DNA from 2 places in the Paraburkholderia sp. GAS33 genome. Region 2 is predicted to be linked to the other one. Evidence: riboswitches for the same ligand, from Rfam matches in the RefSeq annotation. Region 2 holds a riboswitch; the other holds the start of a gene.

What was found. Region 2 has a riboswitch for glycine ahead of gcvT (glycine cleavage system aminomethyltransferase GcvT). Riboswitches for the same ligand answer to the same signal wherever they lie in the genome.
Positions count from the first base shown of each region.
Region 1: linked by a shared signal. The riboswitch ahead of P3T24_RS02555 (D-amino acid dehydrogenase) and the one ahead of gcvT (glycine cleavage system aminomethyltransferase GcvT) in region 2 are both predicted to bind glycine.

Region 1 covers NZ_JBNDMP010000001.1:547,047-562,762, forward strand. The annotation lists gene P3T24_RS02515 (glutamine synthetase family protein) at 1-916, opposite strand, end outside; gene P3T24_RS02520 (gamma-glutamyl-gamma-aminobutyrate hydrolase family protein) at 948-1,739, opposite strand; gene P3T24_RS02525 (hypothetical protein) at 2,043-2,264, opposite strand; gene P3T24_RS02530 (cupin domain-containing protein) at 2,686-3,237, shown strand; gene P3T24_RS02535 (aldehyde dehydrogenase) at 3,329-4,816, shown strand; gene speB (agmatinase) at 4,950-5,915, shown strand; gene P3T24_RS02545 (MFS transporter) at 5,941-7,221, opposite strand; gene P3T24_RS02550 (MarR family winged helix-turn-helix transcriptional regulator) at 7,218-7,751, opposite strand; gene P3T24_RS02555 (D-amino acid dehydrogenase) at 7,851-9,083, opposite strand; glycine riboswitch at 9,125-9,238, opposite strand; gene P3T24_RS02560 (LysR substrate-binding domain-containing protein) at 9,526-10,443, shown strand; gene P3T24_RS02565 (nuclear transport factor 2 family protein) at 10,583-10,984, shown strand; gene P3T24_RS02570 (SDR family oxidoreductase) at 11,050-11,805, shown strand; gene P3T24_RS02575 (DUF427 domain-containing protein) at 11,911-12,306, opposite strand; gene P3T24_RS02580 (SDR family NAD(P)-dependent oxidoreductase) at 12,557-13,303, opposite strand; gene P3T24_RS02585 (DUF3331 domain-containing protein) at 13,694-14,323, opposite strand; gene P3T24_RS02590 (zinc-dependent alcohol dehydrogenase family protein) at 14,602-15,591, opposite strand; partial or broken gene P3T24_RS02595 (alkene reductase) at 15,653-15,716, opposite strand, start outside.
Region 2 covers NZ_JBNDMP010000005.1:82,581-98,296, forward strand. The annotation lists gene P3T24_RS16915 (UvrD-helicase domain-containing protein) at 1-2,015, opposite strand, end outside; gene P3T24_RS16920 (oxidoreductase) at 2,161-3,213, shown strand; gene P3T24_RS16925 (hypothetical protein) at 3,443-3,790, shown strand; glycine riboswitch at 3,946-4,049, shown strand; glycine riboswitch at 4,096-4,257, shown strand; gene gcvT (glycine cleavage system aminomethyltransferase GcvT) at 4,343-5,461, shown strand; gene gcvH (glycine cleavage system protein GcvH) at 5,526-5,906, shown strand; gene gcvP (aminomethyl-transferring glycine dehydrogenase) at 5,982-8,912, shown strand; gene P3T24_RS16945 (alginate lyase family protein) at 9,078-10,172, shown strand; gene P3T24_RS16950 (L-serine ammonia-lyase) at 10,200-11,588, shown strand; gene P3T24_RS16955 (thiamine pyrophosphate-binding protein) at 11,865-13,577, shown strand; gene P3T24_RS16960 (hypothetical protein) at 13,635-14,255, opposite strand; gene P3T24_RS16965 (branched-chain amino acid ABC transporter substrate-binding protein) at 15,187-15,716, opposite strand, start outside.

The DNA.
Region 1 (15,716 bases), on a different contig from region 2:
GGTAGGAGTTGATGTACGGTGCGAAAATCGGCATCAACGCGGGCGTGTATTTCTGCAGGCCGGCGATATAGCCGTCGAATAGTTGCGTGGGCTTGCCGTCGGGGCCGGTGAACAGGTTGTGCCCGCTCTCCTCGTCGACGAGGCTCTGATGCATGTGCATCGCCGAACCCGGCTCGCTTTCCATCGGCTTGGCCATGAACGTCGCATACATCTTGTGACGCAGCGCGGCCTCGCGCACCGTGCGCTTGAACAGAAACACGCTGTCCGCGAGCTTGAGCGGGTCGCCGTGCATGAAGTTGATTTCCATCTGCGCTGCGCCGACCTCGTGGATCAGCGTGTCGACTTCGAGCTCCTGAATGTCGCAATACTCATAGATGTCTTCGAACAGCGGATCGAATTCGTTGACCGCTTCGATCGAGTACGCCTGGCGGCCCGTCTCCGGACGGCCGGTCCGGCCGATCGGCGGTTGCAGCGGCAGGTCCGGATCCTTGTTCATGTCGACCAGGTAGAACTCGAGTTCCGGCGCAATAACCGGCTTCCAGCCGCGGGCCTTGTACAGTTCGAGCACCTGGCGCAGTACCCGGCGCGGCGAGATGGCGACCGGTGTGCCGTCGAAGTGCACGCAGTCGTGAATCACCTGCGCGGTGGGATCGACTGCCCACGGAATCAGGCGGATGGTCGAAGCGTCGGGAACGCAGACCATGTCGGGATCGGTGACGCCGGTCAGTGAACCGTCCTCCGGATAGTCCCCTGTGACGGTCTGGATCATCACCGCTTGCGGCAGGCGCATGGATTCCCCGGATTCGAACTTGCTGCGCGGAATGATCTTGCCGCGCGCGATCCCGGCCATGTCGGGAATGATTGCTTCGATCTCGGTGATGCGGTGTTGCTTCAGAAATTCGTCGATGTCTTGCATGATTGTTCTCTCAGTTTTTGCGCGGACCAGCTCAGGCGTGCGTGGCGGCGGATGCCGCGCCATAGCCGGCCCTGGTGCGCATTCGATCGCGGCATGCATCGCCGAATGCCCGGAAGATCGCGGTGGACAGCGCGTCGTTCGCGTGCTTCCACTCGGGGTGCCACTGCACACCCAAAGCGAAGGCACGCGCATTCCTGACGCTCACCGCCTCGATCAGTCCGTCCGGCGCAGTGGCTTCGGCCACGAGGCCGTTGCCTAGCCGCTCGACGCCTTGTCCGTGCAAGGAATTCACACGTGCCTCATTCGCTCCCGCTGCAAGGCGCTGCAGCAGGCCGCCCTCGGTCAGCGCGATGGAATGCGACGGTGCGTATTGCACGTCCAGTTCGTCTTCCTTGTTCTCACGGTGGTCGTTCAAACCCGCCACCGCGTGAACGCTTTGATGCAGCGTCCCGCCGAACACCACATTCATTTCCTGAAAGCCGCGACAGACGGCGAGGACCGGCACACCGGCGTCGATCGCTGCAGCGAGGAGCGGCAGCGTCGTCGCGTCGCGTGCAGCATCGTGCAGCGTGCCCGGTACGCTGGGCTCGCCACCGTAATGGTGCGGCTCGACATTCGAATAGCTGCCGGTAAACAGCAAGCCGTCGACCGTCGCGAGAATCTCGGCAGCGGCCTGACGGTTGCCGAGCGCGGGCAGCAGCATCGCCAGCGCGTGTGAGCCGTCGACGACAGCGGCGATATATTTCTCGCCGACCGTGTGCGACGGGTGCACTCCCGTCATCGTTCTGTCGGCGCTAATGCCGACCAGGGGTCTGGTTCGCATGACTAAATGAATGGACGTGTTTATTCCCCGCGGGACGCGGCGCGAACAACGTTAAAACAGGCGCGGCACGATTCCGCAGCCGTGCGCAGGGCGCAAAGCCACCGGAAGTGCAGGCGGAGGTCGTTAGCGGACCATGCCGCGCATTGCTATCAGGAAAGCCGTTCGGTTCAGCCCATTACCTGGCGCAACGGATACGAATGCGCAGACAACAGACGACACGACGCATGCACAAGCGCTGGTGCCGGTAAAGGCACACGCATACGCTCAGGCAAACAGGTGAACCGAACGGTAAATAGAGAGGCGCTAGGGCAGCAGGGAAGCGACTTCGTCGGTGCGTACGGCGATGAAAGCGCGCGCAGAGACGGAATTGTGGCGTCGGACAGAACGGCGGGACAGGATCGTGAAGACGGACAGAAAGCGGCGAAACGCAAGGCTGCCGTTGCTGCCGTCGGCGATGGTGCCTTCAGGACGAAGACATCTCGCCTGACTGCGTTCCCACCTAACCAAAGGGCCTCGGACTCTCACGATTACACTCGACTAGCGACGTTGAAAGTATTGAACGCCTCGTTCAGAAACGCACAGGGCGTTTAAAGAAACGTGACGCGGGTTGATCGCCTGGTGCCGCAGCGAAACTGCTTCGCTTCGTCGCAAAACACTCGCTGGAGGATCTGTGACGTTGGCATGACGACCGCCTGTGAACCAGCATATACGAGCCAATATTGCCGTCAAATCATTTTTATAAAAGATTTATCAGGGCTTACCCGAGGCAATAGGCCAAAACCCGCGGGTTGGGTATGCGTATTGCAATAGCCGGTATTTCGAATGCATCAAAGGGTTTTCCCCAGCAGCGGCAGCCTTAAAGTGATTAGAATATTCAACACTCGCGCAGACCCGACGCGATCCTGCTGATTCCTTACACGGGTTCATCCACTCTGAGAGTGCAGCGATGTCCATCGAAGTTGCGTCCCGCCTGCAGTACATCCGTAAGAAGAATGGCCTGTCTCAGCGCGAGCTGGCCAAACGGGCGGGCGTCACTAACGGAACTATTTCGTTGATCGAACAAAATCGCGTGAGTCCCTCAGTCGGGTCGCTCAAGAAGCTGCTCGAGTGCATACCGATGAGCCTCGCCGAATTCTTCACGTTCGAAGTGGAAGCTGACCGCTCCGTGGTGTCGCGCCGCGCCGACATGCCGAATCTCGGCAACGAGTCGATCGAGTTCTATCTCGCCGGTGCGGGTGTGAAAGACCGCAACATGGGCATCTTGCGCGAAGTCTATCAACCGCTTTCGGACACCGGACCGGAGATGCTCGTGCACACCGGACACGAGGGCGGGGTGATCGTCAGCGGTCAGATCGAGTTGACCGTGGACGGCGCTACGTGGCTGCTCGACCCCGGTGACAGCTACTACTTCGAAAGCCGCTTGCCGCACCGTTTTCGCAATCCCAGCGCGGAACACGTCTGCGAAATCGTCTCGGCGAATTCGCCGCCGAGCTTCTAGACTTTCCGCGTCAACGTCGTTGCGACGCTCGTGATGGCTGCGAGGGCGGCTCTCACGCTGGACGTCGAACGCATAACATTGAGGCATCCTGATGGAAAAGACTCTGGCTTACTGGCAGGACAAGGCCGCAACGCTTTCGATCGAAGGCCGCGCGTTTATCGACGGCGAATATCGCCATGCCGCGAACGGGCGCACCTTCGATTGCCTGAGCCCGATCGACGGCAAGCTGCTCGTCAAGGTGGCCGATAGCGCGGCGGACGATGTCGACGCGGCGGTTGCGGCCGCGCGCCGCGCCTTCGATTCGCGTGTGTGGTCCGGGCTGAATCCGCGCCAGCGCAAAGCTGTCCTGCTGCGTTGGGCCGGCTTGATGCGCGAGCACCTCGACGAGCTGTCGCTGCTCGAAACGCTCGACGCCGGCAAGCCGATTGGCGATACGACTTCGGTGGACGTGCCAGGCGCCGCGTACTGCGTCGAATGGTTTGCCGAGGCGATCGACAAGATCGGTGGCGAAGTGGCCCCGGCCGATCATCATCTGGTGGGGCTGGTCACGCGTGAGCCGATCGGCGTCGTGGCAGCGGTAGTGCCGTGGAATTTCCCGATCCTGATGGCGTCGTGGAAGTTCGGCCCGGCGCTGGCGGCCGGCAATAGCGTGGTGCTGAAGCCCTCCGAGAAGTCGCCGCTGACGGCCATCCGTATCGCGCAACTTGCCCACGAAGCGGGTATTCCGGCGGGCGTGTTCAATGTCGTGCCGGGCGCCGGTGAACCGGGCAAGCTGCTCGCGCTGCATCCGGACGTAGATTGTCTCGCCTTCACCGGCTCGACCAACGTGGGCAAACTCATCATGCAGTACGCCGGTCAGTCGAATCTGAAGCGCGTATGGCTCGAACTCGGCGGCAAGTCACCCAACATCGTGATGCCGGACTGTGCGGACCTCGACCGCGCCGCCAACGCCGCCGCGGGCGCGATCTTTTACAACATGGGCGAGATGTGCACGGCTGGTTCGCGCCTGCTCGTGCATCGCGACATCAAGGACGTGTTCCTCGACAAGCTGATCGCCGCTGCACGCGGTTATGCACCGGGCAATCCGCTGGACCCGAAGACCTCGATGGGCGCAATCGTCGACCAGGTGCAACTGGACCGCGTGCTGGGCTATATCGAAGCGGGCCGCGCGGAATCGAAGCTGCTGCTCGGGGGCGGCCGCGTGAAGCAGGAGAGCGGTGGCTACTATATCGAGCCGACCATTTTCGACACCCAGGCCGATGCTAAAATTGCACGTGAAGAAATCTTTGGACCGGTGCTGTCGGTCATCACGTTCGATACGGCGGAAGAGGCCATCAGGATTGCGAACAATAGTGAATACGGCCTGGCTGCCGCAGTCTGGACTTCGAATCTGACCACCGCTCACGAAATGGCGCGCAGCCTGCGGGCCGGCACTGTATGGGTCAACTGCTACGACGAAGGGGGAGACATGAATTTCCCGTTCGGCGGCTACAAGCAATCGGGTAACGGCCGCGACAAGTCGTTGCACGCACTGGAGAAGTACACCGAGCTGAAGTCTACGCTGGTGCGGCTGCGCTAAAGGATTCGCAAGCCAGCGCGGCGGTGCGCGATTACGGCACCGTCGCGTTCCCAATGAATCCGAAGCCGGGCGATACGCGTACAACCTCGGGAAACCTCGCGCGTGTTGCCGGCATGTTTTATCAGGTCATCCCATGACTGAACTTCTCTATGGCGACGGTGCAATCCGCCGTCCGTCCCTGTACGGTTCCTCGATCGAAAACACCTATGCGGGCGTGCTGTCGTTCATGCGACGCAAGTACACGCGCGAGCTCGACGGTGTCGACGTGGCTATTTCGGGTGTTCCACTCGATCTGGCGACCACCTTTCGCTCCGGTGCGCGCCTCGGTCCTGCTGCGGTGCGTGCGGCAAGCGTGCAGTTGTCCGAGTTGTACCCTTATCCGTGGGGATTCAATCCGTTCGACGATCTCGCCGTGACCGACTACGGCGACTGCTGGTTCGACGCGCACAATCCGCTGACTATCAAGCCGGCAATCGTCGAGCATGCGCGCACGATCCTGCGCTCGGGTGCGAAGATGCTGACGCTGGGTGGCGATCACTACATCACCTATCCGCTGCTGATCGCGCATGCCGAGAAGTATGGCAAGCCGCTGTCGCTGATCCACTTCGACGCACACTGCGATACCTGGGCCGACGACAGCCCGGACAGCCTGAATCACGGCTCAATGTTCTACAAGGCGGTCAAGGACGGCCTGATCGACCCGCAGACCTCGGTGCAGGTCGGCATCCGCACGTGGAACGACGACTTCATGGGCATCAATATCCTCGATGCGGCGTGGGTGCACGAGCACGGTACGCGAGCCGCGGTGGAGCGGATCATGTCGATTGTCGGCGAGCGTCCCACTTATCTGACCTTCGATATCGACTGCCTCGACCCGGCCTTTGCACCGGGTACGGGCACGCCGGTCGCAGGCGGCCTGTCGTCGGCGCAAGGGCTGGCGATCGTGCGCGGCCTGACCGGTGTGAATCTGATTGGCGCCGATGTCGTGGAAGTGGCGCCGGCCTATGATCAAAGCGAGATCACCGCGATTGCCGCGGCGCATATTGCATGCGATGTGTTGTGCCTGTGGCGGCAGCGCAAGGTAGCCGGTACACGTTGATGCTTCAGCGGCACTGACGTTGGCGTTAGCTCGTGGAGGACGCTCCGCGCGGCTGACGCCGGCCCTCGAGCAGACCCAGCGTGTAGACGGCAAGTGCGCCGCTTGCCAGCGCCAACTGCCATATCAGCATGTCGTTGCCGAGCGCTTTCATTGCAAAACCGGCGAGCAAAGGGCCGACAATCGAACTGGCGCAGAAAGTCAGCGAAATCAGCCGCATATTGCGGATGAGTGCAGCTTTCGCGCCGGAGGCCGCGGCGTAGACGCCGAGCGTGAGGAATGCGCTGTTCAGACCGCCTAGCAGCAGCGCGCTCGCGCCGAGCAGCCATGAAGCGGGCGCTGCGAGTCCGAACGAGACAATCGATAGCGCACTGATTGCGGCGCAAAACATGACCGCTGTCGGCAGGCCGGTGCGATCCACTAGCCAGCCGACCGGAAACTGCAGGACCATGCCGCCAACGCCGAAACACGTCAGCAGTGTGGCGGTCTGTGTGACGCTTAGGCCGCGGCCATTGGCGAAGAGGGGAAAGAGGCCGAATAGCGCGCCATCGCCCAGGCCGCCTACCACCACGACCACCATGCCCAGGGCGATCAGCGGGTCGATACCGTTTGCCTGTCTGCTGGCGGCGCGCTGAGCCGACCGGGCGGCCTGGAGCGCATCGGCGGCTTCGTCAGATTCGGTATCCTCAGGAACTTCATGAACCCCGGACGCACGAGCGAGTTGGCTGCTTTGTGTGTTTGCATCATCGGCGGCATCGGAACCTGCCAGCCAGAGCGGGACGGCCGCGGCGAACGTACATGCCGCGCCGGCTATAAAAATGATTGGCCCGTCGACTCCGCACCACGCGGCCAGCGCTGGACCAATCACCCCCGCGACGGCGATCAACGCTTCGTGCATGCCGACCACGCGCCCGCTGGCATCCGCAGGAACCAGCCGGTAAAGCCAGGTCTCGTTCGCGATCCAGCGCAGCCCCATGCCGAGCCCGATCAGAAAGCCGGGGACGATCCATAGAGGCCAGGTTAGTGCGCGGATGCTGGCGAAGGCGATGACCGTTGCCGCCAGCGCGAGCAACACGGTGCGCCTGGCGCCGAACCGCTCCACCAGTCGTGGCGCCGAAAGCAACCCGGTAAACATGCCCGCCCACTGAACTGCGGAAAAGAGCCCGGCTCGCGGTGCGTCGAGCCCTTGATGAGCCAGCCAGACAGGCAAGACCATGAAGCCGATGCCGAACTGGCCGATCTGCGTGAACGCCGACACGGCGGTCAGCGCTCCAATCGCACGCCAGCGTGCAGAGACCGCGGCATTCATGCGCCGCTCCGCTGTGGCATGGGCAAGCCCTGGTCACGGCATTCGACCGGGCAGCCTGCCTTCAGGCAAGGGCCCTCGTCGCACAGACGACACAACTGCATGGCATGCGCTGGATCACGCGTTTCATGCCAGAGAATCTTGATCAGCAGGTCTTCGAACACGATGCGTTCGTCCGCGTCGAGACGGCTGACCACGCGCTGCAACATCCGTTCGCGCGCGGCCTGCATGCGCTTTGCTTCACGCTTGCCGGCGGCGGTGAGGGCGAGCGCTACAGCGCGCTTGTCGGGGCCGGGCTTTTTCTCGATCAGGCCCGCTTCGACAAGCCCCGCCACCGCACGGACTGCCGCCGGATGCGAAAGGTCCACCGCATCGCGCAGTACTTCGATGGACGAATCGGGGTACTGGCCAACGGCATTGAGCATGGCGCGCGCCGTGGGGCCGGCGAGGGTGGCCACGGTGTTTTGCGCGTTCATCTCGTCTGTCACCAGCAGGGCGAGTACGCCGAGGAGGTTTTCGGTGCGCTGCGTCATGGCGATGCCTCAACGTGTGCAGTGTGCATATATGCATGATGCACACGTTGAGGCGAGAGCGCAAGCTGCTTCTGAACGCCCGCGAGCAGCCGGAGAGGGCTAGGCCGCGCGCTGGCTGGTCTGCTCGATCACGTCCGCTACACCTGCAGCCGTGGCCGCCGAAAGTGTCCAGCCGAGATGCCCGTGGCCGGTGTTATAGAACACGCCCGGCAAACGGCCTTTGCCCACCTTCGGCAACATGCTCGGCAGCATGGGGCGCAGACCGGCCCACGGTATGACGCGCGACGTATTCACCTGCGGAAAATAACGGCGCGTCCAGTCGACCAGGGGCGCAATCCGTTCGGCCCTGATATCGCGGTTGAAGCCGTTGATTTCAGCGGTTCCTGCCACGCGGAAGCGATCGGCGCCGAGGCGGCTGGTGACGATCTTCGCGCTGTCGTCGAGCAGGCTGACCCACGGAGCGCCTTGCTGGCTCGCTTCATCGTCGAGACAGACGGTGATCGAATAACCTTTGACGGGGTAGATGTTGACGTGGTCGCCCAGCATCGAGGCGAATTCGCGGCTCCTGACACCGGCGCACACCACAACCCGCGCAAACGACTGCTGAAACGGCTGCCCCGTTTTCGTGGCCGCAATGCTGAATGCGCCAGTCTGATCACGCGTGATCGAAGCAATCTCCGTGTCGTAATGGAATTCGACACCTTGGCGCTCGCATGCCTGAGCGAGACCGCGCGTGAACTTGTGAATATCGCCGGTCGAATCGGACGGTGTAAAGAAACCGCCGTGGAAGGTGCCGTCGAGCGCGGGCTCGATCCGGTGGATTTCGTCAGCGCTTACGGGCTCGCGCTCGAGACCGCCTTCCTTGAGCAATGCATTCACCTTCGCGGCTGCATCGAACTCCTTGCGGGTTTTGTACACGTGCAGGATGCCGCGCCGTTCGAGGTCGAAATCGATCCCCTCGCGTTCCGCCATCGAAAACAGATGCTGCCGCGCGGCAATCGCGAGCCGCACGGTTTCAATCGTGTTCGCGCGGTAGTGCGGAATCTGCCGCAGAAATTCACCCATCCACGAGTACTTGTGCCAGTTCGGCAGGGGATTGAGCAGGAGCGGTGCGTCGCGGGTCAGCATCCAGCGCAGGCCCTTGAGGACCGTCGCGGTGCTGTTCCACACTTCCGCGTTGCTGGCCGAGAGCTGGCCGCCGTTGGCGAAAGAGGTTTCCATCGCAGCATAGCGATGGCGTTCGAACACGGTGACGTTGAAGCCGCGTTGCGCAAGGGCGTAAGCGGTCGTGACGCCGGTAATGCCGGCGCCGATGATGGCGATACGTGACATGTCATGGTCCAGAGTGAGTGAGCACGGCCGTTTCCGGCTTCCATGCCCCATCTGTCCATGTACCTGAGAGTTTCTTTCCGTGCGCACCCCGTTGCCGGGCGGACGGAAATCCCCTTCGGTGGGCGCTGAAAGCGCCGCTCTCCAGATGTTCCCGCTGGGCGGTCCTTGTGCCTGAGAGTTTCCGGGGCGGTTGCTCCGTCGGCGCCGCCACCGCCTTTCGGCGTGACAGTCTCTCCCGCGACAGCGTGTAGAACGGCGTAAAGGTAGCCTTTCCCAAAAAATAGGGCAAGCGATTTTTGCAATGCGACCTGGTTCGAACATCAGGATGACACGCGGCCCGGCAACCATGCACTGGATTCGCCTGACATTTGCGAAATATGCATCAATCGTATAGCCTTTGCCCAGGCTCACCCGCCTCCAGCAACCACCTACAGCCGCCACCGTGAAGGACATCCTCTCCCTCAAGCTTTACACCCGCGTCGCCCGTCTTGGCAGCTTCTCCGCTGCGGCGCGCGAATGCGGGCTGTCGCAATCGCAGGTATCGCGCATCATCGCCGATCTGGAAACCGACCTCGGCGCGCGGCTGCTCACGCGGACCACGCGTGCCGTCGTGCTGACCGAGGCCGGCGCCGAGTTCCTCGCGCGTCTCGATTCAATCCTGATCGCGCTCGAAGACGCCGAACACAGCGTGCGCGATGGCGGCGAACTGCGCGGCATGCTGCGCATGAGCATGCCGGCCAGTGTGGCGATTCGCGAGGTCATCCCGCGTCTAACACCGTTTCTCGAACTTCATCCGGAGCTACGTCTGCAGGTTTTGCTGGGCGACCGTCCGCAGGATCTCGTCAAGGACGCGGTGGATGTCGCTATCCGGCTCGGGCGGCTGGTCGATTCGAGCGCAACCGCCACGCTGATTACGCAGATCCAGCGCGTGATCATCGCCTCGCGCGACTATGTGGACCGTTATGGCGCGCCGGAGAGGCCGGAGGATCTCACGCGGCATCGCATCGTCGGCGGGCCGGCGTCGGTGGTCCCGTCGGGCTGGAAATTCGAGCGTGCCGGCGAAGAGGTGGTGGTCGATCTCGAAGCGCATTTCTCGACCAATGAAAACGAGGGCGCTGTCGCCGCCGCGGTAGGAGGTATCGGCATTACCTCCACGACCGAATGGGCCTGCCGGCGCGAGCTGGCCGACGGTTCGCTCGTCAGGCTGCTCGCCGACTGGACGACCGACGCCGTCCCAGTGCATGCGTACTTTCCAATGGGCCGGGCAACCCGCGCGGCAGGGCGCGCAGTCGTCGAACACCTCATGGCCGATCTGCGCCGTGAAGCGCGGCCATCTATGCGCCGCATACATAAGAGATAGCGAAAAAGAGCGGCTACCGCTGCCGTTCAGCCGCCCTTATCTTTACTTCACCACGCAACCGTTCCGGCTCTGCGTTCCGTCGACGTCCGAGATGTCCGGCGGCGCTTCGACTCATCTACCTTCATCTATCGAGACTGACATGAGCACAACCACGCCTGAGCAGAACAAGGCCCTCGTCCTCGAGGCTTTCGATACGCTTTTCAATAAGCGCGACTACGCGGCCGCCGAACGCTTCTGGTCGGACCGCTATATCCAGCACAGCGCACACATTGCACCGGGGCGCGACGGGCTGTTCGGTCTGATCCGCACGCTGCCTGACACGCTACGTTACGAGAACCAGCTGATCGTGGCCGAAGGCGACTACGTGATCGCGCATGGCCGTTTCTCCGGCAGCGGCAGGCCAGCCGCGTGGATTGCAGCGGACGTGGTCCGCTTCGAAGACGGCAAGCTCGCCGAGCACTGGGACGTATTGCAGGACGAGGCAACCAGGGAGCAATCCGCGAGCGGTCTGCCGATGTTCGGCGACCGTTTCCCGGAGTGAAGTCCTAGCCCAGAAACATTGGACTTCGAAACCACGATGCCTTGAACATTATTTAGGACACCATCATGAAACTGACAGGAAACACGATTTTTATCACAGGCGGCACCTCGGGTATCGGGCGCGCATTGGCCGAGGCGCTGCATCAGCGCGGCAACAAGGTGATCATTAGCGGACGCCGTCGCGGCCTTCTCGACGAGGTGGTCGCAGCCAACCCCGGCATGGCCGCCATCGAGCTGGACATGACTGACGCGGCAAGCATCGAGCGGGCCGCGGCGCAACTGATCCGCGACTATCCCGACTTCAATGTGCTGATCAATAACGCCGGCATCATGCAACCGGATAGCGCTGCGGGCCGGATCGACGATGTGCTGCTGGTTTCTACCGTCGAGACCAATCTGATCGGGCCGATCCGCATGACCTCGGCGCTGCTCGGGCATCTCAAGACGAAGAACAATGCGGTGGTCGCTTATACGACCTCAGTGCTGGCGTTCGTGCCGCTGGCCGTGACTGCAGTGTATTCGTCGACCAAGGCCGCGTTGCATTCATACATCATGTCGCAGCGCTTCATGTTGCGCGATACCACGGTGCGAGTCCTCGAAATCGCGCCGCCGTGGGTGCGCACCGACCTGATGAACAGCCGCGAAGCTGAACAGGCGATGCCGCTGGATGCGTTTATCAACGAGACTATCGCAGTGCTCGGTACGGACACCGATGAGGTGCTGGTGGATGCGACCGTGCTGTTCCGCGGCAATCCCGGGCCGGGTGAACATGAACTCGTGAACGGGTTCAATGCCCAGATGGTCGAGGTGTTTGGCGGGTGAGCGGTCGTCTGTGGAAGATCGTTGAAGAGAGAGACCGCGTGAGCAAGCTGGGACGCTGCTCACGCGGTAAGTCATAACCGTCATGAAGTCGCGAAGTTCGCCGGCTCAGGCGTGCACTTCGATCGAATCTACACGGTCCGGATAGAAGGCGAGGTGGTCCTTGATTGCCGCGACTGCCGTGTACGGATGTTCATAGGTCCAGACCGAATTCACCGAACGCTCTCCGCCCGACGGGATCGAAAAATACGAGCAATCGCCCTTGTACGGACAATAGGTCGTATGTTCGGTGCGCTCCAGCAGCGTCATGTCCGTGTCCTTTCTGGGGATGTACAGGACAGCAGGGTAGGCCGCTTCGCGCAACGTCAATGCTTCGCGGGTGTCGGCGATCACCTTGCCCCCGAGCTTGACGACGATGCGCGCCGGGTTCGGCTCGACGGTGATCGGATGATCGGCGCCTGGAATCTTGACGGTCTTGCCTGTCTGGTTCAGGTTGCTTGACATTGAAACACTCCTTGGGTTGATTCGCCGCGCAGCGTGGGCCGCGCTCGGCGAGACGGGTGTTGCGGGCCACTGCCCCTATGATCGGCCCTTTGACGATTTTGCGCAGGAACGATGACGCGACCGGTGGCCAGGTCTTCCACGAGTGTCTCGATGCCTGTCACACGCGGTTCGATCACATGAAGACAGGCTAGACCATACGCGTTCGGACGTCCGGCGAAATAACAAAGGCCGCCTCCAGATTACTGTTCAATCAGAGCTTCGAGCCGCCATCCACGTGCAGCGTGTCGCCAGTGACCCAGCGGGCCGCATCGGAAGCGAGGAACGCGACCGCACCGGCAATGTCGTCGGGCTGCGCGATGCGCTTCAATGCCTGCATGCCTAGCGTGATGTCGCGACCGGCATCCGTCTTCGTGAAGTTCGACATGTCGGTGGCGACTACGCCAGGCGCAACCGCATTCACGCGAATGCCACGTTCGCCGAGTGCGGAGGCGAAATGCTTGACGAGCGTATCGACCGCGCCTTTGGTCGAGGCATAGGCCGACAGCACGCCCACCGCGGAATGGGCGGCAAGCGACGACAGCAGTACGACGCTACTGCCCTGGCCAAGCACCGGCAGCAGCTGTTGCACGAGGAAATAGGGCGCCCGCACATTCACCGCGAACAGATTGTCGAAATCTTCAACGGTGGTGTCCTCGATGCTCGCGGCCTTGGAGATGCCGGCATTGGCCACCAGAACGTCCAGCCGTTCGCCGACCATTTCACGCACCGCTGCTGCTAGCTTGTGCGGACCGTCTGCCGCACGCAGATTGGCGCCAACCTTCTCTGCCTTGCCGCCGGCTGCGCGGATCTCGGCAACGACAGCGTCGGCCTCCTTCTCGCCACTGCTGTAGTGAATCAGGACCTCTGCGCCCTGTCTGGCGAGTGCGAGGGCGCTGGCGCGGCCGATGCCACGCGAAGCGCCGGTGACGAGAGCGGTTTTTCCAGTCAGGCTAGTCATGGTCAATCTCCAGTGAGGTTAAAAGCTGCTGTGCCTGTGAAGTTCGGATGCGTGTTCGTCATCCGGTAGTTCAGAGCTGTGACGCGCGGGGGGTGGACGTTCGCGTCGCTGCCATGAGAGCTAATTTAGGGGTGCACAGCACAAAGGAAAAAGACTTTGTGGGCTGGTGGCCATGCCTCGCGGGCATGTGCTGCAAACGCAATGCCGCATGATGGGCGCTGAGTGGCCCAATGAGGCTTGCTATAGGAGGGTGTCGGGGAAATGAAAGTATGTTGGGGCGTGCACGACCGGAAGATCAAAAAAACCTCCCAGGCAGCCACAGCCTGGTGATCTGGCCGCGCTGTGGTACCGTCGCGCGGCCGGAAGACCACCCTGCAGATTCGATGCGCGTTACAGCGACGCTTCGAGTTCCTCGATCGCTTCGGCGAGCACCATTTGCGCGGCATTGGCCGGCCGTGCCGCAGTGCGGCCTGCGGGCCCATAAACCGCGTCGCCGCGTACGATGCTGGATCCCGTGATGGCGCAAATGCCCTGCGAGCGCGCGATCCTGCGAATCCACAACTGTTCGCAGTAGTTGGCGGCGGTGGAGTCGCGCCACGTAATCGAAACCGATTTGGCGGTGAAACGCTCGACAAACGTCACCACGGCGCTTTTGTTTTCGGCGGCCCTTCCGCGCGAACGATCAGCCGCTGCACCTCGGCGCGCCGGGTTGGCGCAATCGCGACCGGAGCGCGTCGCGGAGAGGCGAGGCGCGCCTTGCATGCGGCCCGTAGCCGCCGCTTCTTCCACATCGCTATCACCCATCTCGTCCTGCGTGGACAAGGCGCTTTCTTTCAATCCGGCAATCACCACTGCCCATGGATCTGCGAGGCGGGGACGCGCAAGCGCCTCGCCAGCGGTCGAAAAGGCACGTTCAACCACAGTGTTACGCTGCGCCGCATCTGCCTTCAGGTGCCGGCTGCGCCCCGTGGGTGCGTTCATCGTGGCTGCCAGGTCTGGCTCGGGTCCTGTAACGTTCACGTCGAATCCTTTATCTGATTCCGCTCCCCGGGACCGCCTCTGCCCGCCACGACGGGTCGGGACGGCTGAGCGCGGCAACCCGCGACGCGTCGCAAAGACGCGAACGCCCGTCGTGACGGCGCGCGGCACAACGGGGCTGAAGGCGGAAGGCTGGTGTCATTGGCGACACCCTCGAACGCATCTTATCGGCCGGCTCACGCGAGATAAATGCGCGTTCCCTGAAAACAATGTTTGGGTTCGGCCAACAATGAAGGGGCGCGGCGAGGCGCCCCTTGTGCTCAGACAGTGACGACGATCTTGCCGAACTGGCCGTTTTTCTCCAGATAGCGGTGCACCTCAACCATTTCGTCGAACTTGAAGGTGCGGTCGATCACCGGCTTGAGCGCGCCGCTTTCCAGTCCCTTCAGGACATATTCGACTGCGGCCTTGCGCCGGGCCTCGTCACCACTCGTCAGCCAGATGTTGTGAGCTTTGACGGTGATGACCCTGGCGATCATGTCGAGGATCGGCAGCGGTGTGACATCGGTGCTGAGCGCGCCATAGATGTACAGGATGCCGTTGAAGGACAGCGCCTCGACCAGCTTGGTCAAGGTCGGGCCGCCGACCGGGTCGAAGGCGACGCGTGCGCCATTGCCGCCCGTGATGCGCTTGACCTCTTGCACCAGGTCGGTTTCTTCCGTGGCAATCACGTGTGCCGCGCCGGCGTCGAGCAACTGCTGACGCTTTTCCGAGGTGCGTGTGAGCGCGATCGAGGTTGCGCCCGCGTAATTGGCGATCTGGATCGCCGCAAGTCCCACGCTGCTCGAGGCCGCCGGAATGATGACGAAGTCGCCCTTCGTGACCTTGGCGTCTTCGATCAGCGCGCCGTATGCAGTGACGAACATCATCCACACCGAGGCGCCCTCAGCATAGGACAGCGAATTGGGATGCTTCACGACCGCATGTTCCGGCACGATGACGATTTCGCCGTACGTGCCGTAGCTGTTCATCGAGAACGACGGCATGACATTGACTTCGTCGCCGGCCGCGATGCCGTTCACTTCCGGTCCCACCGCATCGACGACGCCGGCGGCCTCGTACCCCAGAACGGCCGGAAACTTGACGGGCTCGATATAGTCATCGAGACACCACATCGATTCGGCGCGGTTGATGCCGATTGCCTTCACTTTAATGCGAACTTCATGCGGGCCGGGGGCGCGCACCTGATGCTCGACGAATTCGAGCACTTCGGGAGCGCCGGCTTTGGCAAACTGAACTGTGCGTGACATAGAAACCTCGTGATGTGAGTGGATGCTGGTGGTGTCGTGCGTTGAGCGTTACGGCGAGTGCTCAGGAGCACACCGTCTCGGCTTCTTCGTAAGCCGGGAAGTCCGAGTAGTTCTTTTCGTCGCCG
Region 2 (15,716 bases):
GTCGGCGGCGGTGCCTCGTCCAGTCCCATCTCAGGAATAAACCGCGACGGCTCGCACACAACCGTCTCCCGCGCGCGCTTTCTCTTCTTGCACCAGTTCAGATGCAAACTGCGCTGCGCCCGCGTAATCGCCACGTACATCAGCCGGCGCTCTTCCTCGATGCGCGCGTCGTCGATCGGCGCGTCGTCCGAGCCGCCGCGGTGCGGCATGATGCCTTCCTCGACGCCCACCAGAAACACGTGCGGATACTCGAGCCCCTTCGACGCGTGCACCGTCGAAAGCCGCACCGCGTCCGGATCTTCCTCTTTACCTTCGAGCATCGACATCAGCGCCACCGTCTGGATCAAGCCCAGCAGGTTCTTGCCGGTATCTGCGAGACCGTCCGCGTTGTCGTAGCCCGTAGCTTCGGAGCCCGCTTCCGGCTCCGGCTTGGTGCCCTTGCGCTTCAACCACTCCACGAACTCCAGCACGTTCTGCCATTTCGACTGCGCCTGGCGCTCGTCGAACGCGTCGTAAAGGTAGGCCTCGTAGTGGATCGCATCCATCAGGTCGTTGAGCACCTCGGTGGCCGGATCTTTTTCCGCGCGGTCGGTGAGGCGCTGCATGAAATCGCAGAAGGTGCGCAACGGCTCAACCTGGCGCACCGACAGCCGCGCCTCGATCCCGCCCATATACACCGCCTCAAACAGCGACACCTTCGCCTGACCCGCGAACGACCCGAGCGCCTCGAGCGTCGTGTTGCCCACGCCGCGCCGCGGCGTAGTGATGGCGCGGATGAAAGCAGGATCGTCGTCCGCGTTGGCAATCAGGCGCAGATACGCGCAGATATCCTTGATCTCGGCCTTGTCGAAAAACGACTGGCCGCCCGACAGTACATAAGGAATCCGCTCGCGCCGCAGCACCTGCTCGAAGATCCGCGCCTGGAAATTGCCGCGATACAGGATCGCGTAGTCGCGGAACTGCGCACGCCGCTCGAACTTGTGCGCCGACAAGCGGAACACCACGGATTCCGCTTCGTGCTCCTCGTCATTGCAGCCCGTCACGGTGATCGTGTCGCCCATGCCGTGTTCGGACCACAGCTTCTTCTCGAACAGCTTCGGGTTGTTCGCGATCACGTTGTTGGCGGCCGTCAGAATCCGCACCGTCGACCGGTAGTTCTGCTCCAGCTTCACCAGATGCAGTTTCGGAAAATCCTTGCCGAGCTGCGCCAGATTCTCCAGGGTCGCACCGCGCCAGCCGTAGATGGCCTGATCGTCGTCGCCCACCGCCGTGAATGCAGCACGCGGGCCGGCCAGCTGCTTCAGCAGCTCGTACTGGCAAGCATTGGTGTCCTGGTACTCGTCGATCAGCAGATAGCGCAGCTTGTTCTGCCACCGGTCGCGCACCGCTTCGTTCTTCGCGAAGAGCTCGGCGGGCAGGCGGATCAGATCGTCGAAATCCACCGCCTGGTAAGCGTGCAGCGTGGCGACGTAGTTGCGGTAGACAATCGCCGCCTGGTGCTCGTCCTCGTTCGCCGCAATCGCCACCGCCTCTTCCGGCATGATCAGGCCGTTTTTCCACAGCGAGATGATCGACTGGATCTTGCGGATGAAACCCTTATCCGTCGAGCCGACCTGTTCCTGGATCATGCCGAAGCAGTCGTCCGAATCCATGATGGAGAACTGCGGCTTCAGGCCCACGTGCTCGGCCTCCTGACGCAGAATCTGCACGCCGAGCGAGTGGAAGGTACACACCGTCAACTGATTGACGGGCACCTTGCGGCCTTCCTTACCGGGCGTGGTCAGCGTCTTGCCTTCGAGCAGCTTGCCGACGCGTTCGCGCATTTCCGCCGCCGCCTTGTTCGTGAAGGTGACGGCCGCGATATGGCGCGGCTCGAAGCCTTTGACTTCGATCAGGTGCGCAATTTTCTGCGTAATCACGCGCGTCTTGCCACTGCCTGCGCCGGCAAGCACAAGACAGGGACCATCGAGGTAGCGCACCGCTTCGTTTTGAGCGGGATTCAGGCCAGCGGACATCGTGTTTGGGCGGGGGGTGTTGCGGGTTGAGGGTGCGGGCAGGGATGCTAACACGAAGCCGGTGACGGCTCGGACATGCCACAATTACAGGCCGCGCGTCGTCGCCGCGGTGGCAAAGCGGCGCGCATTCTTGCAGGAAACTCACATGTCTGCACCGCTGAAAACAGGATTGATGGGTTACGGTTTTGCTGGCGCCACCTTCCACGCGCCGGTGATCGAGCACTGCGGCCGGGCCACGGTCGCTGCGATCGCGACAAGCAAACCCGAGCCGGCTCGGGCTGACTATCCGCGCGCCAAAGTCGTGCCCGATCTCGATGCGCTGCTCGCGCTCGACGACATCCAATGCGTGGTGATTGCCACGCCAAACGACACCCACTTCGACCTCGCCAAACGCACGCTCGAAGCCGGCAAGCACGTGGTGGTCGACAAACCGGTCACGCTGACGGCCACGGAGGCGCTCACGCTCGCCAACCTGGCGCTGGCGCGGGGCCTCACCTTCGCGCCGTTCCACAACCGTCGCTGGGACGGCGATTTCCTCACCGTTCGCGACCTGCTCGCCAGCGGTGAGCTGGGCCGTATCACCCACTACGAGTCGCATTTCGACCGCTTCCGTCCGGATGTGCGGCCGCGTTGGCGCGAGGAAGCGTCGCGTGGCGGCGGCCTGCTGTTCGATCTCGGGCCGCATCTGATCGACCAGGCGCTGGCGCTCTTCGGCACGCCCGCCACGGTGTCGGCCACCGTCAAAACGCATCGCGATGGCGGGGGCGCCACCGACTACGTTCATCTGCAGCTGGGCTACGCGGATCTCGAAGTCGTGCTGCACGCAACCACCCTCACCGCGCTCGCGCCGCCGCGCTTTGCAATCGACGGCACGCGCGGCAGCTACGTCAAGCGTGAACTCGACACCCAGGAAGATCAGTTGCGAGCGGGTTTGCGCCCGGGTGACGCCGGTTTTGCTGGTGGCAACCCGGCGGGTCTGCTGCGCGTACTGGACGCGAGCAATCAGGAAACTGAACGCGCTTTGCCGACCCGCGACGGCGACTATATCGGCTTCTATCGCTCGCTGGCGGCAGCCATCCTCGATGGCGAGCGTTTCCCGGTCAGCCCTCAGGACGCCGTCGACGTCATGACGATCATCGAACTGGCCGCGCGCAGCGAAGAGGAAGGCCGGCGCCTGCCCTTCGAGCGAATCCGCTGAGATCGCCGCGCAAGTCGCGGCTTACATGCGGACAACCGCTGCTAACAGTTCCGAAAGGGACGGTCCGTTACAATATGTTTCTGAATTCAGGTCATCGTGTGGCTGCGGCTAGCCGTTGCTTCACGATATCGAACTACCCGTCGATCAAGACCACGACGACCGCAGGCAACTGCATGGGACCGGAGTAAGCGCTCAAGCGCTAACTCCGACCAACAAAAGGAGAGTACGCATGCAACGTTTCACCCGTGCGCTGGCAAGTCTGGCACTGGTTTCTTCGCTGGCCGCCTGTGTGGTCCCGCAACAGGCACCGCCCCCGGGACCTAACCCGCACGAAATCGCAGTTCAGCGCCTGAATCAGGTTTACGGCCGTGCCGACAACCTGAGCCGCCGCATCGACAATCACGTCAATCAAGGCTATTACCCGCCCCCGCAAGGTGGCGCGCTGCATCACCGCCTCGACGTGATCCGTCAGGAAGCGCGTGACATGTCTGCCCAGCATGGTGGTGGCCTGTCGGGTGAAGAGCAGCGCGTGCTGAACCAGGAACTCGACGGCGCAGCACACGCAATCGGCGAGTAAGCCGCTCAGTCAATCTGTTCAGCAATTCGCCGTGAAAGCACAGGCGCGGGGGTCATTCCCCCGCGCTTTTTTTTGGCGCTCGCGCCGCCCGCTGCACCGCCGCATAGCTCTCCAGAGCCTTCATTTGACAAGCCTCGGGGCCTCGCGTACATTCGCCGCACGCGTCGGGAGAGAGCGTTGGCCGCCATGTTTTTTGCGGGCCGCGCCGCCGAAGGGGCACACCCACAAACTCTCAGGCAAAAGGACCGGCTGCGTCGAAGAACCCGTCTGATTCCGGCATCGTCCGGGCTGCATCAGGCACCGGTTTTTCGCACTCTGGAGAGCGGCAGTAGCCACCGGCATCGACCATCATCGAGCCAGGCAGGCTGCCCACCGAAGGGGCGCGCGTTTCACCGTGATGGCTCGCAGGCACTTGCAAACCCGCACGGCAGCGCAATCTCTCAGGTATCGAGGACAGAGGGGTCATGCATGGCATCGCTCGCAGGCTTTTTGGCCGCGAGGAATGAAGCCGCATGGCCTTTTTGTTATCCGTCGAGATTGCCTGAGGCCCTGATGACCGAACTCAAACACACCCCGCTTAACGCCACCCATCGCGCGCTGAAGGCCCGCATGGTCGATTTCGGCGGCTGGGACATGCCCGTCAACTACGGCTCGCAAATCGACGAACACCACGCGGTGCGCACCGACGCCGGCATGTTCGACGTGTCGCACATGTGTGTGGTCGATTTCGCCGGTGAGCGCGTCCGCGCGTTTTTCGAACACGCAATCGCTAACAACGTGGGCAAGCTGCAAGCGCCGGGCAAGGCGCTCTACACCTGCCTGCTGAACCCGAACGGCGGCGTGATCGACGATCTGATCGTCTATTTCTTCTCCGAAACCCACTTCCGCCTGGTGGTCAATGCTGCCACCGCAGAAAAGGACATCGCCTGGTTCGGCAAGCTCAACGGCGAAGGCAGCTATGGCCTGACCATCACGCCGCGCCGCGATCTGTCGATCGTCGCCGTGCAAGGTCCGAACGCCCGCGAAAAGGTCTGGCAAGTCGCGCCGTCCACCCGCACCTCCACCGAACTCCTCAAGCCGTTTAACGCCGCCATCGTCGAGAACACGCCGTTCGGCGAGTTGATGGTTGCCCGCACCGGCTACACCGGCGAAGACGGTTTCGAAATCGTGCTGCCTTCCACGTCCGTCTGCGAGTTCTGGGACGCATTGGTGCGCCAGGGCGTGCGCCCGGCAGGTCTGGGCGCGCGCGACACGCTGCGCCTCGAAGCCGGCATGAACCTGTACGGCCAGGACATGGACGACAATGTCTCGCCGCTTGACGCCGGTCTCGCCTGGACCGTAGATCTGAATTCGCCGCGCGACTTCGTCGGCAAGGCGAAGCTCGAAGCGGACGGTTGCCAGTGCGCTTTTGTCGGACTGATCCTGCAAAAGGAAAACGGCAAGGCTGCCGGCGTGCTGCGCGCCCATCAGAAGGTCGTCACGCCGCACGGCGAAGGCGAAATCACCAGCGGCACATTCTCGCCCACCATGCAGGAATCCATCGCCTTTGCACGCGTGCCGAAGGACGTGAAGCCCGGCGATGTCGTCCACGTGCAAATCCGTGACAAAGCCCTTCCCGCAAGCGTGGTAAAACTGCCGTTCGTGCGCAACGGCAAAGTTCTTGCTGCTTAAGCTTTCGTTGCGCGCGCTTCCTCCTTTTTAAGTTTTTACCGTACACACCGCACAGGAGCATCCGATGAGCATCCCGGCCGATCTGAAATACACCGAATCGCACGAATGGGTCCGCACCGAAGCAGACGGCACGCTGACGGTCGGCATTACCGACCACGCGCAAGAAGCGCTCGGCGACATCGTCTTCTTCGAAGTCCAGGAACTGGGCAGGACCGTTAGCGCCGGCGACACCGTCGCCGTCATCGAATCCGTGAAAGCCGCCTCCGATATCTACGCGCCGGTCTCGGGCGAAATCATCGAAGCCAACACGGCTGTCGCCGACACGCCCGACTCCGTCAACAGCACGCCGTATGACAGCTGGCTGTTCAAGATCAAGCCGGCAGCCGATGCGACGCATGACCGCCTGATCGACGCCGACGCGTACAGCAAGTCGATCGGCGAGTAAGTTATTTCAAACCCGCTTTAAACGTCAGGTGCGGCGTCCGACGAACGCGGACGGCCGCACCGCCAGGAACACCCCATGAAGCTCGAACACCCGGATCGTCTGATGAACCGCACTCCTCTCTCGCTCGCCGCGCTCGAAGTGCATGACGCCTTCGCTGAACGGCATATCGGCCCGGATTCGGCCGACAGCCAGGCGATGCTCGAAGCCCTCGGCTTCGCCTCGCGCGCCGCGCTGATCGACGCCGTGATTCCGAAGACGATCCGCCGCACCGAAACGCTGCCGCTCGGCCCCTTCGCGCAACCGAAGAGCGAAGCCGAAGCGCTCGCCGCGCTGCGTGAGCTGGCCGACAAGAACCAGGTGTTCCGCTCGTATATCGGGCAGGGCTATTACAACGCGCACACCCCGACGGTGATCCTGCGCAACGTCCTCGAGAATCCGGCGTGGTACACGGCTTACACGCCGTATCAGCCGGAAATCTCGCAAGGCCGTCTCGAGGCGCTGCTGAACTTCCAGCAGATGATCATCGACCTGACGGGCCTCGCCATCTCCAACGCATCGCTGCTCGACGAGGCCACCGCCGCCGCCGAAGCGATGACGCTGCTGCAACGCGTGGGCAAGCCGAAGTCGAACGTGTTCTACGTCGCCGACGACGTGCTGCCGCAAACCATCGAAGTGGTGAAGACGCGCGCTACACCGGTGGGCATCGAAGTGAAGGTTGGCCCGGCTGCGGATGCCGCGAGCGCCAACGCCTTCGGCGTGCTGCTGCAATACCCGGGCGTGAACGGCGATGTGCGCGACTACCGTGCCCTGGCTGAAGCTGTCCATGCTGCAGGCGGCTATGTGGTGGTTGCCGCCGATCTGCTCGCGCTCACGCTGCTCACGCCGCCGGGCGAATGGGGCGCGGACGTGGCTGTCGGCAACACGCAGCGCTTTGGCGTGCCGGTCGGCTTCGGCGGTCCGCACGCGGCGTATCTCGCCGTACGCGACGAATTCAAGCGGCAAATGCCGGGCCGTCTCGTTGGCGTCACTGTCGACGCACAGGGCAAGCCCGCGCTGCGTCTCGCGCTGCAAACGCGCGAACAGCACATCCGCCGCGAAAAGGCGACCTCGAACGTGTGTACCGCACAGGCGCTACTCGCGATCATGGCCAGCATGTACGCGGTCTATCACGGCCCGCAAGGTCTGAAGACGATTGCCCAGCGTGTGAACCGCGTCGCCGCGCTGCTCGCGGCCGGTGCGAAAAAGCTCGGCTATACGCTCGTCAACGAAACGTTCTTCGACACGCTCACGTTCGAAACCGGCGCCCGCACCCAGGCGCTGCACGACGCGGCGGTCGCCAAACGCATCAACCTGCGCCGCGTGAGCGACACGCGCGTCGGCATCTCGATAGACGAAACCACCAAGCGCAGCGACCTCGCCGATCTGCTGGCCGTGTTCGCGCAAGCGGCGTTCGTGAGCGAAGTGCCGCAAATCGACGCGCTCGACGCCGAACTGCCCGCGGAAAGCTCCGTGCCGGCCGCGCTCGAACGCACCAGCGCGTATCTCACGCACCATGTATTCAACCGTCATCATTCGGAAACGGAAATGCTGCGCTACCTGCGCAGCCTCTCCGACAAGGACCTCGCGCTCGACCGCTCGATGATCCCGCTCGGCTCCTGCACGATGAAGCTGAACGCGACCTCGGAAATGCTGCCGGTCACGTGGCCTGAGTTCGGTCAGATTCACCCGTTCGCGCCGGCTGAGCAAACCGTCGGCTACCGCGAAATGATCGATCAGCTCGAGCAGATGCTCGTCGCGGCAACCGGTTACGCAGCGGTTTCACTGCAACCGAACGCCGGCTCGCAAGGTGAGTACGCGGGTCTGTTGATCATCCACGCTTATCACGCATCGCGCGGCGAAGGTCATCGCAACGTCTGCCTGATTCCCGCTTCGGCGCACGGCACGAACCCGGCGTCGGCGCAGATGGCCGGCATGCAGGTCGTGGTGGTCGCCTGCGATGCGCAAGGCAACGTCGATATTGAAGACCTGAAGGCGAAAGCCGCGCAACACGCGGACAAGCTGGCTGCGATCATGATCACGTACCCGTCGACGCACGGCGTGTTCGAAGCCAACGTACGCGAAATCTGCGAGATCGTGCATGCACACGGCGGCCAGGTATATGTGGACGGCGCCAACATGAACGCAATGGTCGGCCTCACGGCACCGGGCCAGTTCGGCGGCGACGTTTCGCACCTGAACCTGCACAAGACGTTCTGTATTCCGCACGGCGGTGGCGGCCCAGGCGTCGGCCCGGTGGCAGTGGGCGCGCACCTCGCGAAGTTCCTGCCGAACCAGACGTCGTCGGGTTACGAGCGTGCGCCGCAAGGCATCGGCGCCGTGTCGGGCGCGCCGTACGGCTCCGCTTCGATCCTGCCGATCTCGTGGATGTACATCGCGATGATGGGCGCGAAGAACCTCACCGCTGCGACCGAAACCGCGATCCTCAACGCCAACTACGTCGCCAACAAGCTGGCGCCGCATTATCCGGTGCTGTACTCGGGCCCGGGCGGACTGGTCGCGCACGAATGCATTCTCGACCTGCGCCCGATCAAGGAAACCAGCGGCATCACCGTTGACGACGTCGCCAAGCGCCTCGCCGACTACGGCTTCCACGCGCCGACCATGAGCTTCCCGGTGCCGGGCACGCTGATGGTCGAACCGACCGAATCGGAATCGAAGGAAGAGCTCGACCGTTTCATCGAAGCGATGATTGCGATCCGCGAGGAAATCCGCGCCGTCGAAGATGGCCGCTCGGACCGTGAAGACAATCCGCTCAAGCACGCACCGCACACCGCGGCCGTGGTGATTGCGGACGACTGGAAGCATGCGTATGCGCGTGAAACCGCTGCGTATCCGCTGCCGTCGCTGATTGCGAGGAAGTACTGGCCGCCGGTTGGCCGTGCAGACAACGTGTATGGCGACCGCAACCTGTTCTGCTCCTGCGTACCCATCGCGGATTACGAGTAACCGCGTCGCATCCGCTGGCTTGAACCGCGCGCCACCTGACGGTGACGCGCGGTCCTGTCGTTCGTGCCCGGGAACGGCTAACATCACACACCAATCAGCCCAACGAAGGAGTGTCGCATGGTGCGAAAGGTGCTAATGATGGAAAGCCCGAGCTATTCACGGCGCATGCCGTCCTGGCAGGCCGCGGGCACGCCGCTCGCGACGCTGCTGCTGGTGTGCGGCGCCGTCATGCTGCCGGTGCGGCATGCCCGCGCAGCGATGAATTTCTGTGCAGCGCCAGCGCTGCAAACCAGCGAACGCACGAATGCCGATCCGGGCGTCAAGGCACTGGTCGCCAACGTGGAAGCGCATCTGAACGATCAGGCGCACGCGGTGGCGACCTTGCATACCGAAGGCACCTTACCGCACGAAGGGATCTACGATCAGAGCGTCGAAGCGGAGAAAGATCTGGACCTCCTGCGTGACGCGGCGCTCGCCTGGCGCGCCACCAGTGACGACCGCTATCTGAAACTGGTCGACCGCCTGCTGTACGCCTGGGTCACGACCTATCAACCGAGCTTCAACCCGATCGACGAAACCCGTTTCGAAGGCTTGATCCTCGCCTACGACATGACCGCAAGCGCGTTACCAGTGAAAACGCGTAACGCAGCGATGGCGTTTCTGACGAAGCTTGGAAACGGTTACATCGCGCAGATCGACGCGCAACCGCGTCCGCTAACCGGCTCGTTTCGCAATAACTGGCAGAGCCACCGGGTCAAACTGATTGCGATGGCCGCCTTCACGCTCGATAACCGCAAGATGATCAACGCGGCGCAGCGCCTGTTTGTCGAACATATTGGCGACAACATCGAGCCGGACGGTTCGACGATCGACTTTAAGGAACGCGATGCGCTGCATTACGTGACTTACGATCTGCAGCCGCTCGTGACCGCCGCGCTGGCCGCGCGCCGTCACAACCGCAACTGGTTGCCGGAGAAGGCCACCAACGACGCGACGCTGGGCACCGCGCTGAACTGGTTGACGCCCTACGCGTTGGGCACCAAAACGCATGACGAATTTGTGCATTCGGACGTCCCGTTCGATGCGAAGCGTCGCGAAGCCGGCTTGCCCGGCTATTCGGGTGACTGGGATCCGAAGAATGCGGCTGAACTGTTTCACCTCGCGGCGCGTCTCGATGGCCGCTATGCGCCGATCGCGCTGCGGCTCGCGCCGACCCCGCCCGCGTGGCTGGCCGTGTGCCTGCCGCTGCCGGCACGTTAACCCCGTTTTTTATATGCAGGAGCAGTAATGGCAGTCAGTGTGTTCGACCTTTTCAAAATCGGCATTGGTCCGTCCAGCTCGCATACGGTCGGGCCGATGCGCGCGGCGCTGATGTTCGTCCAGGGGCTCGAACGCGACGGACTGCTTGCGGGTACGGCTTCGGTGAAGGTGGATCTGTACGGCTCGCTCGGCGCGACCGGCAAGGGCCACGGCACCGATCGCGGTGTGATGCTCGGCTTGATGGGCGACGCGCCGGATACCGTCAATCCCGATACGATCGCGCAGCGTCTCGAAGCCGTGCGCACTTCGCGCTCTTTGCCGCTGCTTGGCACACACCCGGTGCCGTTCGTGCAGAAGGATCACATTTCTTTCTACCGGCAAGCGCTCGCCGAGCATCCGAACGGATTGAAGCTGCACGCGTTCGATGCTCAAGGTCAGACGCTGCGTGAGGCGACTTACCTGTCCGTCGGCGGTGGCTTTGTGGTCACTGCGGGGGCGCCGAATACCAAGGTGCTGAGTGCGGTCGATCAATTGCCGCATTCATTCCGCAGCGGCAATGAGTTGCTCGCGCTGTGCAAGGCGACCGGCAAAAGCATCGCGCAACTGATGTGGGAAAACGAGCGCGTTTGGCATACCGAAGAGGAAACGCGCGCCGGCTTGATGAAGATCTGGGACGTGATGCAGTCGTGCGTGGCGCGCGGTTGCGGCATCGGCAATCAGGATGCGGATGGCAATCTGCCAGGTCCGTTCCAGGTGAAGCGGCGTGCGCCGCAGTTGTATCGCTCCCTGTCGGGAAATCCTGAACTGGCGTTACGTGATCCGCTGTCGATGGTGGACTGGATCAATCTGTACGCAATTGCCGTCAATGAAGAAAATGCCGCCGGCGGTCGTGTCGTGACTGCGCCGACGAACGGTGCCGCCGGCATCATCCCCGCCGTGCTGCATTACTACACGCGGTTCATGTCCGGCTCGAACCAGCAAGGCGTGATCGACTTTCTGATGACGGCCGCAGCGATCGGCATTCTGTACAAGCTGAATGCGTCGATTTCCGGTGCCGAAGTGGGTTGCCAGGGTGAAGTGGGTGTCGCCTGCTCGATGGCCGCCGGCGCACTCGCGGCGGTGATGGGCGGCACGCCCGAGCAGGTCGAGAACGCCGCGGAAATCGGCATGGAACATAACCTCGGGCTGACCTGCGATCCGGTTGGCGGCATGGTGCAGATTCCGTGTATCGAACGTAATGCGATGGCGTCGGTGAAGGCGGTCAACGCGGCACGGATGGCATTGCGCGGCGATGGCAGCCACTATGTCTCGCTGGACTCAGTCATCAAGACGATGCGCGAAACCGGCGCGGATATGAAGACCAAGTACAAGGAAACTTCACGCGGCGGGTTGGCGGTGAATATTGTCGAATGCTGATTTGTGGCCGCGTCGCTTCGTTCGGCCATACGGCCATACGACCAGCAGCGGCTGGGTGACTTCATGCAAGTCGTAGCCAACGCATCCCTTACAACGCGCCGCCGCTGCCACGCTGCGAGGCTTTACCTTGGCAGCTTGTGCCAATAGCCCGATTGGCGGGCCAACATTGCCCTTTCCGGTGACACCGGCCGCCGAGTCGGCGTAAGCTGTCGAAGCCCGTCGGCCCCACGTGGCCGACCAGCCGACCGACGAGATCCGACTGGAGGCTTCACCGCAATGCCGCTGACGAATGTTCCCGCTTCCGCCACCACTACCGGTGCGCGCCTTGTAGTCGATGCCCTGCTGACGCACGGTGTCGAACGTGTTTTCTGTGTGCCAGGCGAGAGCTTTCTCGCCGTGCTCGACTCGCTGCACGACGAGACTGAACGGATCCAGACCGTTGTCTGCCGGCACGAAGCGGCCGCCGCCAATATGGCCGAAGCGGTCGGCAAACTGACCGGTCGTCCCGGCGTGGCAATCGTCACGCGCGGACCCGGCGCGACGCATGCGTCGATTGGCGTGCACACCGCGTTCCAGGACTCGACGCCGATGATCCTGCTGATCGGCCAATGCGCGCGCGAACATCTCGACCGCGAGGCGTTCCAGGAAATCGACTATCGACGCATGTTCGGCCAGATGGCGAAGTGGGTCGCACAGATCGATGATCCGCGTCGCATTCCGGAGTATCTGAGTCACGCGTTCCATACTGCGACGTCAGGACGGCCAGGGCCTGTCGTGCTGTCGTTGCCGGAAGATGTCTTGAGCGACGCGTGTGCGGTGGTGCCAGGCGCGCCGGCTTATCACCGTGTGGCGGCGTCACCGTCTGCAGCGCAGATGGATGAGCTAAGGCAGTTGCTCGAAGGCGCACAGCGGCCGATGGTCATCGCCGGTGGTAGCGGCTGGACATCTGAGGCGAGCGCGGACCTGCAGCGCTTCGTCGAGAACTGGCAGTTGCCGATCGGTCTCGCGTTCCGCTTTCAGGACACGCTCGATAACGAGCATGCGAACTACGCAGGCGATGTGGGACTTGGCATCAATCCCGCGCTGGCCAAGCGCATCGCGGATGCGGATCTGCTGCTCGTGTTTGGCCCGCGAATGGGTGAAGCCACAACCGGCGGCTATACGCTGCTGGACATTCCGAAGACCAGGCAGACTTTGGTTCACGTGCATCAGGGCGCGGAGGAATTGGGCCGCGTGTATTCGGCAGATTTGCCGATCGTCTCCGGAATGCCTGAACTCGCGTCACTTCTCGCGGCCCTGCCGCCTCCTTCTTCAAAACCGGCATGGGCGGGAGCTGCGGAAGAGGCGCATCGCTCCTACCTCGAGTGGCGAGTGCCGCGGCAGATTCCCGGCGACGTGCAAATGGGCGAGGTGATTCAGCAGCTGCGCGCGCACCTGCCCGCGGACGCCATCGTGACCAACGGCGCAGGCAACTACGCGACGTGGCTGCATCGACACTTCTCGTACCGGCATTTCCGTTCGCAGCTCGCACCGACCAGCGGCGCGATGGGCTACGGCGTGCCGGCGGCGATTGCGGCGAAGTCGCTCTACCCCCAGCGCACGGTGGTAGCGCTGGCCGGCGACGGCTGCTTCATGATGTCAGCTCAGGAACTGGCGACGGCGATGCAATACGACCTGCACGTTCTGTTCATCGTCGTGAACAACAGCCACTTCGGCACGATCCGCATGCACCAGGAGCGGCACTATCCGAACCGCGTGCATGGCACCGGCCTCACCAATCCGGATTTCGCGGCGTTCGCGCGATCTTTCGGCGCACACGGCGAGACGGTGGAACGTACCGAGGATTTCCTGCCGGCGCTCGAGCGTTCGCTCGCGGCGAAACGCGCAGCGGTAATCGAGATTCGCATCCCGCAGGAAGCGAGCACGCCTGGCGCGACTCTGGAGCAGATTCGGGAGCAGGGGCGCAAGTTAAGGGGTGAAGGGAAATAGCTGACGTACGAATGACTCTGTCGGCGCGGCCGCTCGACGCTCTCGCGACGACGGCTGCTAGGCCGAGATCACAGCCAACGCGCCGAGCTCCTTCATCAAAGCCGGCTTGCGCCCCTCGATCACATCTATCTGAATCTGATAGATCACGGATTTGATCACTTCTGTCTGATTCATCTCCGTATCTTCAGTCAGCGTCTTGATGTCTTCGGCGATGCGCGGCGTGACCTTCATGGAGAGACGTCTGCGCGCGGCTCCACGCTGCTCCTTGAAGCGCGCCACGGCTGAGCGATGCGCCCTCATCAACCGCTCCCGAGGATACTCGCCGGAGGCAAACCGATGCAGATACAAGATCATTAAAACCTTGCGAAACTCGGTTGAACTCGCGCTATCGATTGTGTACGCAGCAAGATCAAGCATATCCAGATAAATAGCGGGCAACTGCGCCTCGATGGCCTTCACTTCCTTCTGACGGGTTTCGCGAATAGCCGGCGTGGACTGCGCGGGGATGGCGACTACTTCATCGCACACGTCGCAAACTGAGACGAGGATGTCCTTGACCTCACCCTTGCCGTCACTGAACGGCACATTGCGGCGCGCAAAAGTCGAACTCACGAGCTGCTGACAGCTGTGACAGATCGCCTTGCTCTTCTCGCCTTCTTCATACAGTTTTGTGTTCATGGTCCTGCTCACTGGTGAACGCTTATAAACATGGTGTCTGGATCGCCGACGAAGTAAAACTTCACGTACCAGCCACCTGACGCGATGACATGCACATCGATCGACGCGAACCTGTGATGCGGCGACGATACGTATTCAGTGTCATCACTCTTGACGATGACGCGTTCCACTAACTGCGGCGTCACCTCCCCCATGGTAAGAAGGTTTTTGACATCGACGTTACGACGCGACTCATGCTGAAACCTGCCGGACCTAAGCGCGGCGACGACCGCCTGCTTAACCTCGCAATATTTAACTGGTATCGTCAAAAGCACCCCCGAATTATACGACGTTTATCGTATGAAATGTCGATGTGACCGATTTCATACACCATCGCAATTGTTGAGGACTTTTGATCGACCGGCGAGTCATCCGGATGGCCAACCGCGGAGAGACGAACCGGCGACGCCCGTCCGATGGACTCCAGAGTCGCGGCATCCGAACAGACGAGAGGACAGCAATGCTGGCATTGCGGATATTTTTGCGGACACCGTCTGTATGCGCGGCCAGGTTTGTTCGCCGGCCGAATTGTGCCTCGACTATCAACGATCAATTTGCAGACTTTTCTGCATTGAATTGGGATGGCATGCGGGGTAAAAATCTTCAGGAGCTAAATAGGCTCGGAGTGCGATCCGCAACAATCAGCGTTATAGCGCATGTCTACAAGCCCATGATGCCAGACGATAAATACGAGCCGACGGGTACAAGAGCGGAAGTAACACTAATTCCCGCGTGCGTAGACAAGTAGCGCATTTGTAGCCATATAGAGCCCCGCAAAAAATAAAGCCCCACGAGCCATGAGAGACCCGTAGGGCATAAACACCAAACCAGCCATTCAACGCTTGAAAATCAACTAAACCGAACCATCCTCAAGCGCCGCGAGGCAAAAAACTCACTTCCCACCAACACTCTGCAAAGTCGTCCACTTCCCATCAACAACCTTGTAAAGCGTAATCCCGCCATTCTTAAGATCACCCTTCCCGTCATACTCAAGATGAGCCGCAGTGACAGCCGGCATATCCGTCTTGGCAAGGAACGGCAAATACTTAGCCGGATCGGTCGAATTAGCCTTCTTCATGGCAGCGAACATCGCCATAGCACCATCGTATGCATACGGCGAGTACGTCTGCACATCCTCATTAAAACGCTTCTTATACTTGCTGACATAGTCAGCACCACCAGGCATCTGATCAAGCGGCAGCCCAGCCAGCGAAGCAACAGTCCCATTAGCCGCATCGCCAGCGAGCGACAGGAACGTCGGCGTATGAACCATCTCACCGCCCATGAGCGGAGCCTTGATACCAAGCTCCCGCATCTGCTTGACCATCGGCGCAGCTTGCGAATCCGCACCACCGTAATAGATGAGATCCGGATTAACCGACTTCAACTTCGTCAGAATCGACTTGAAATCAACAGCCTTGT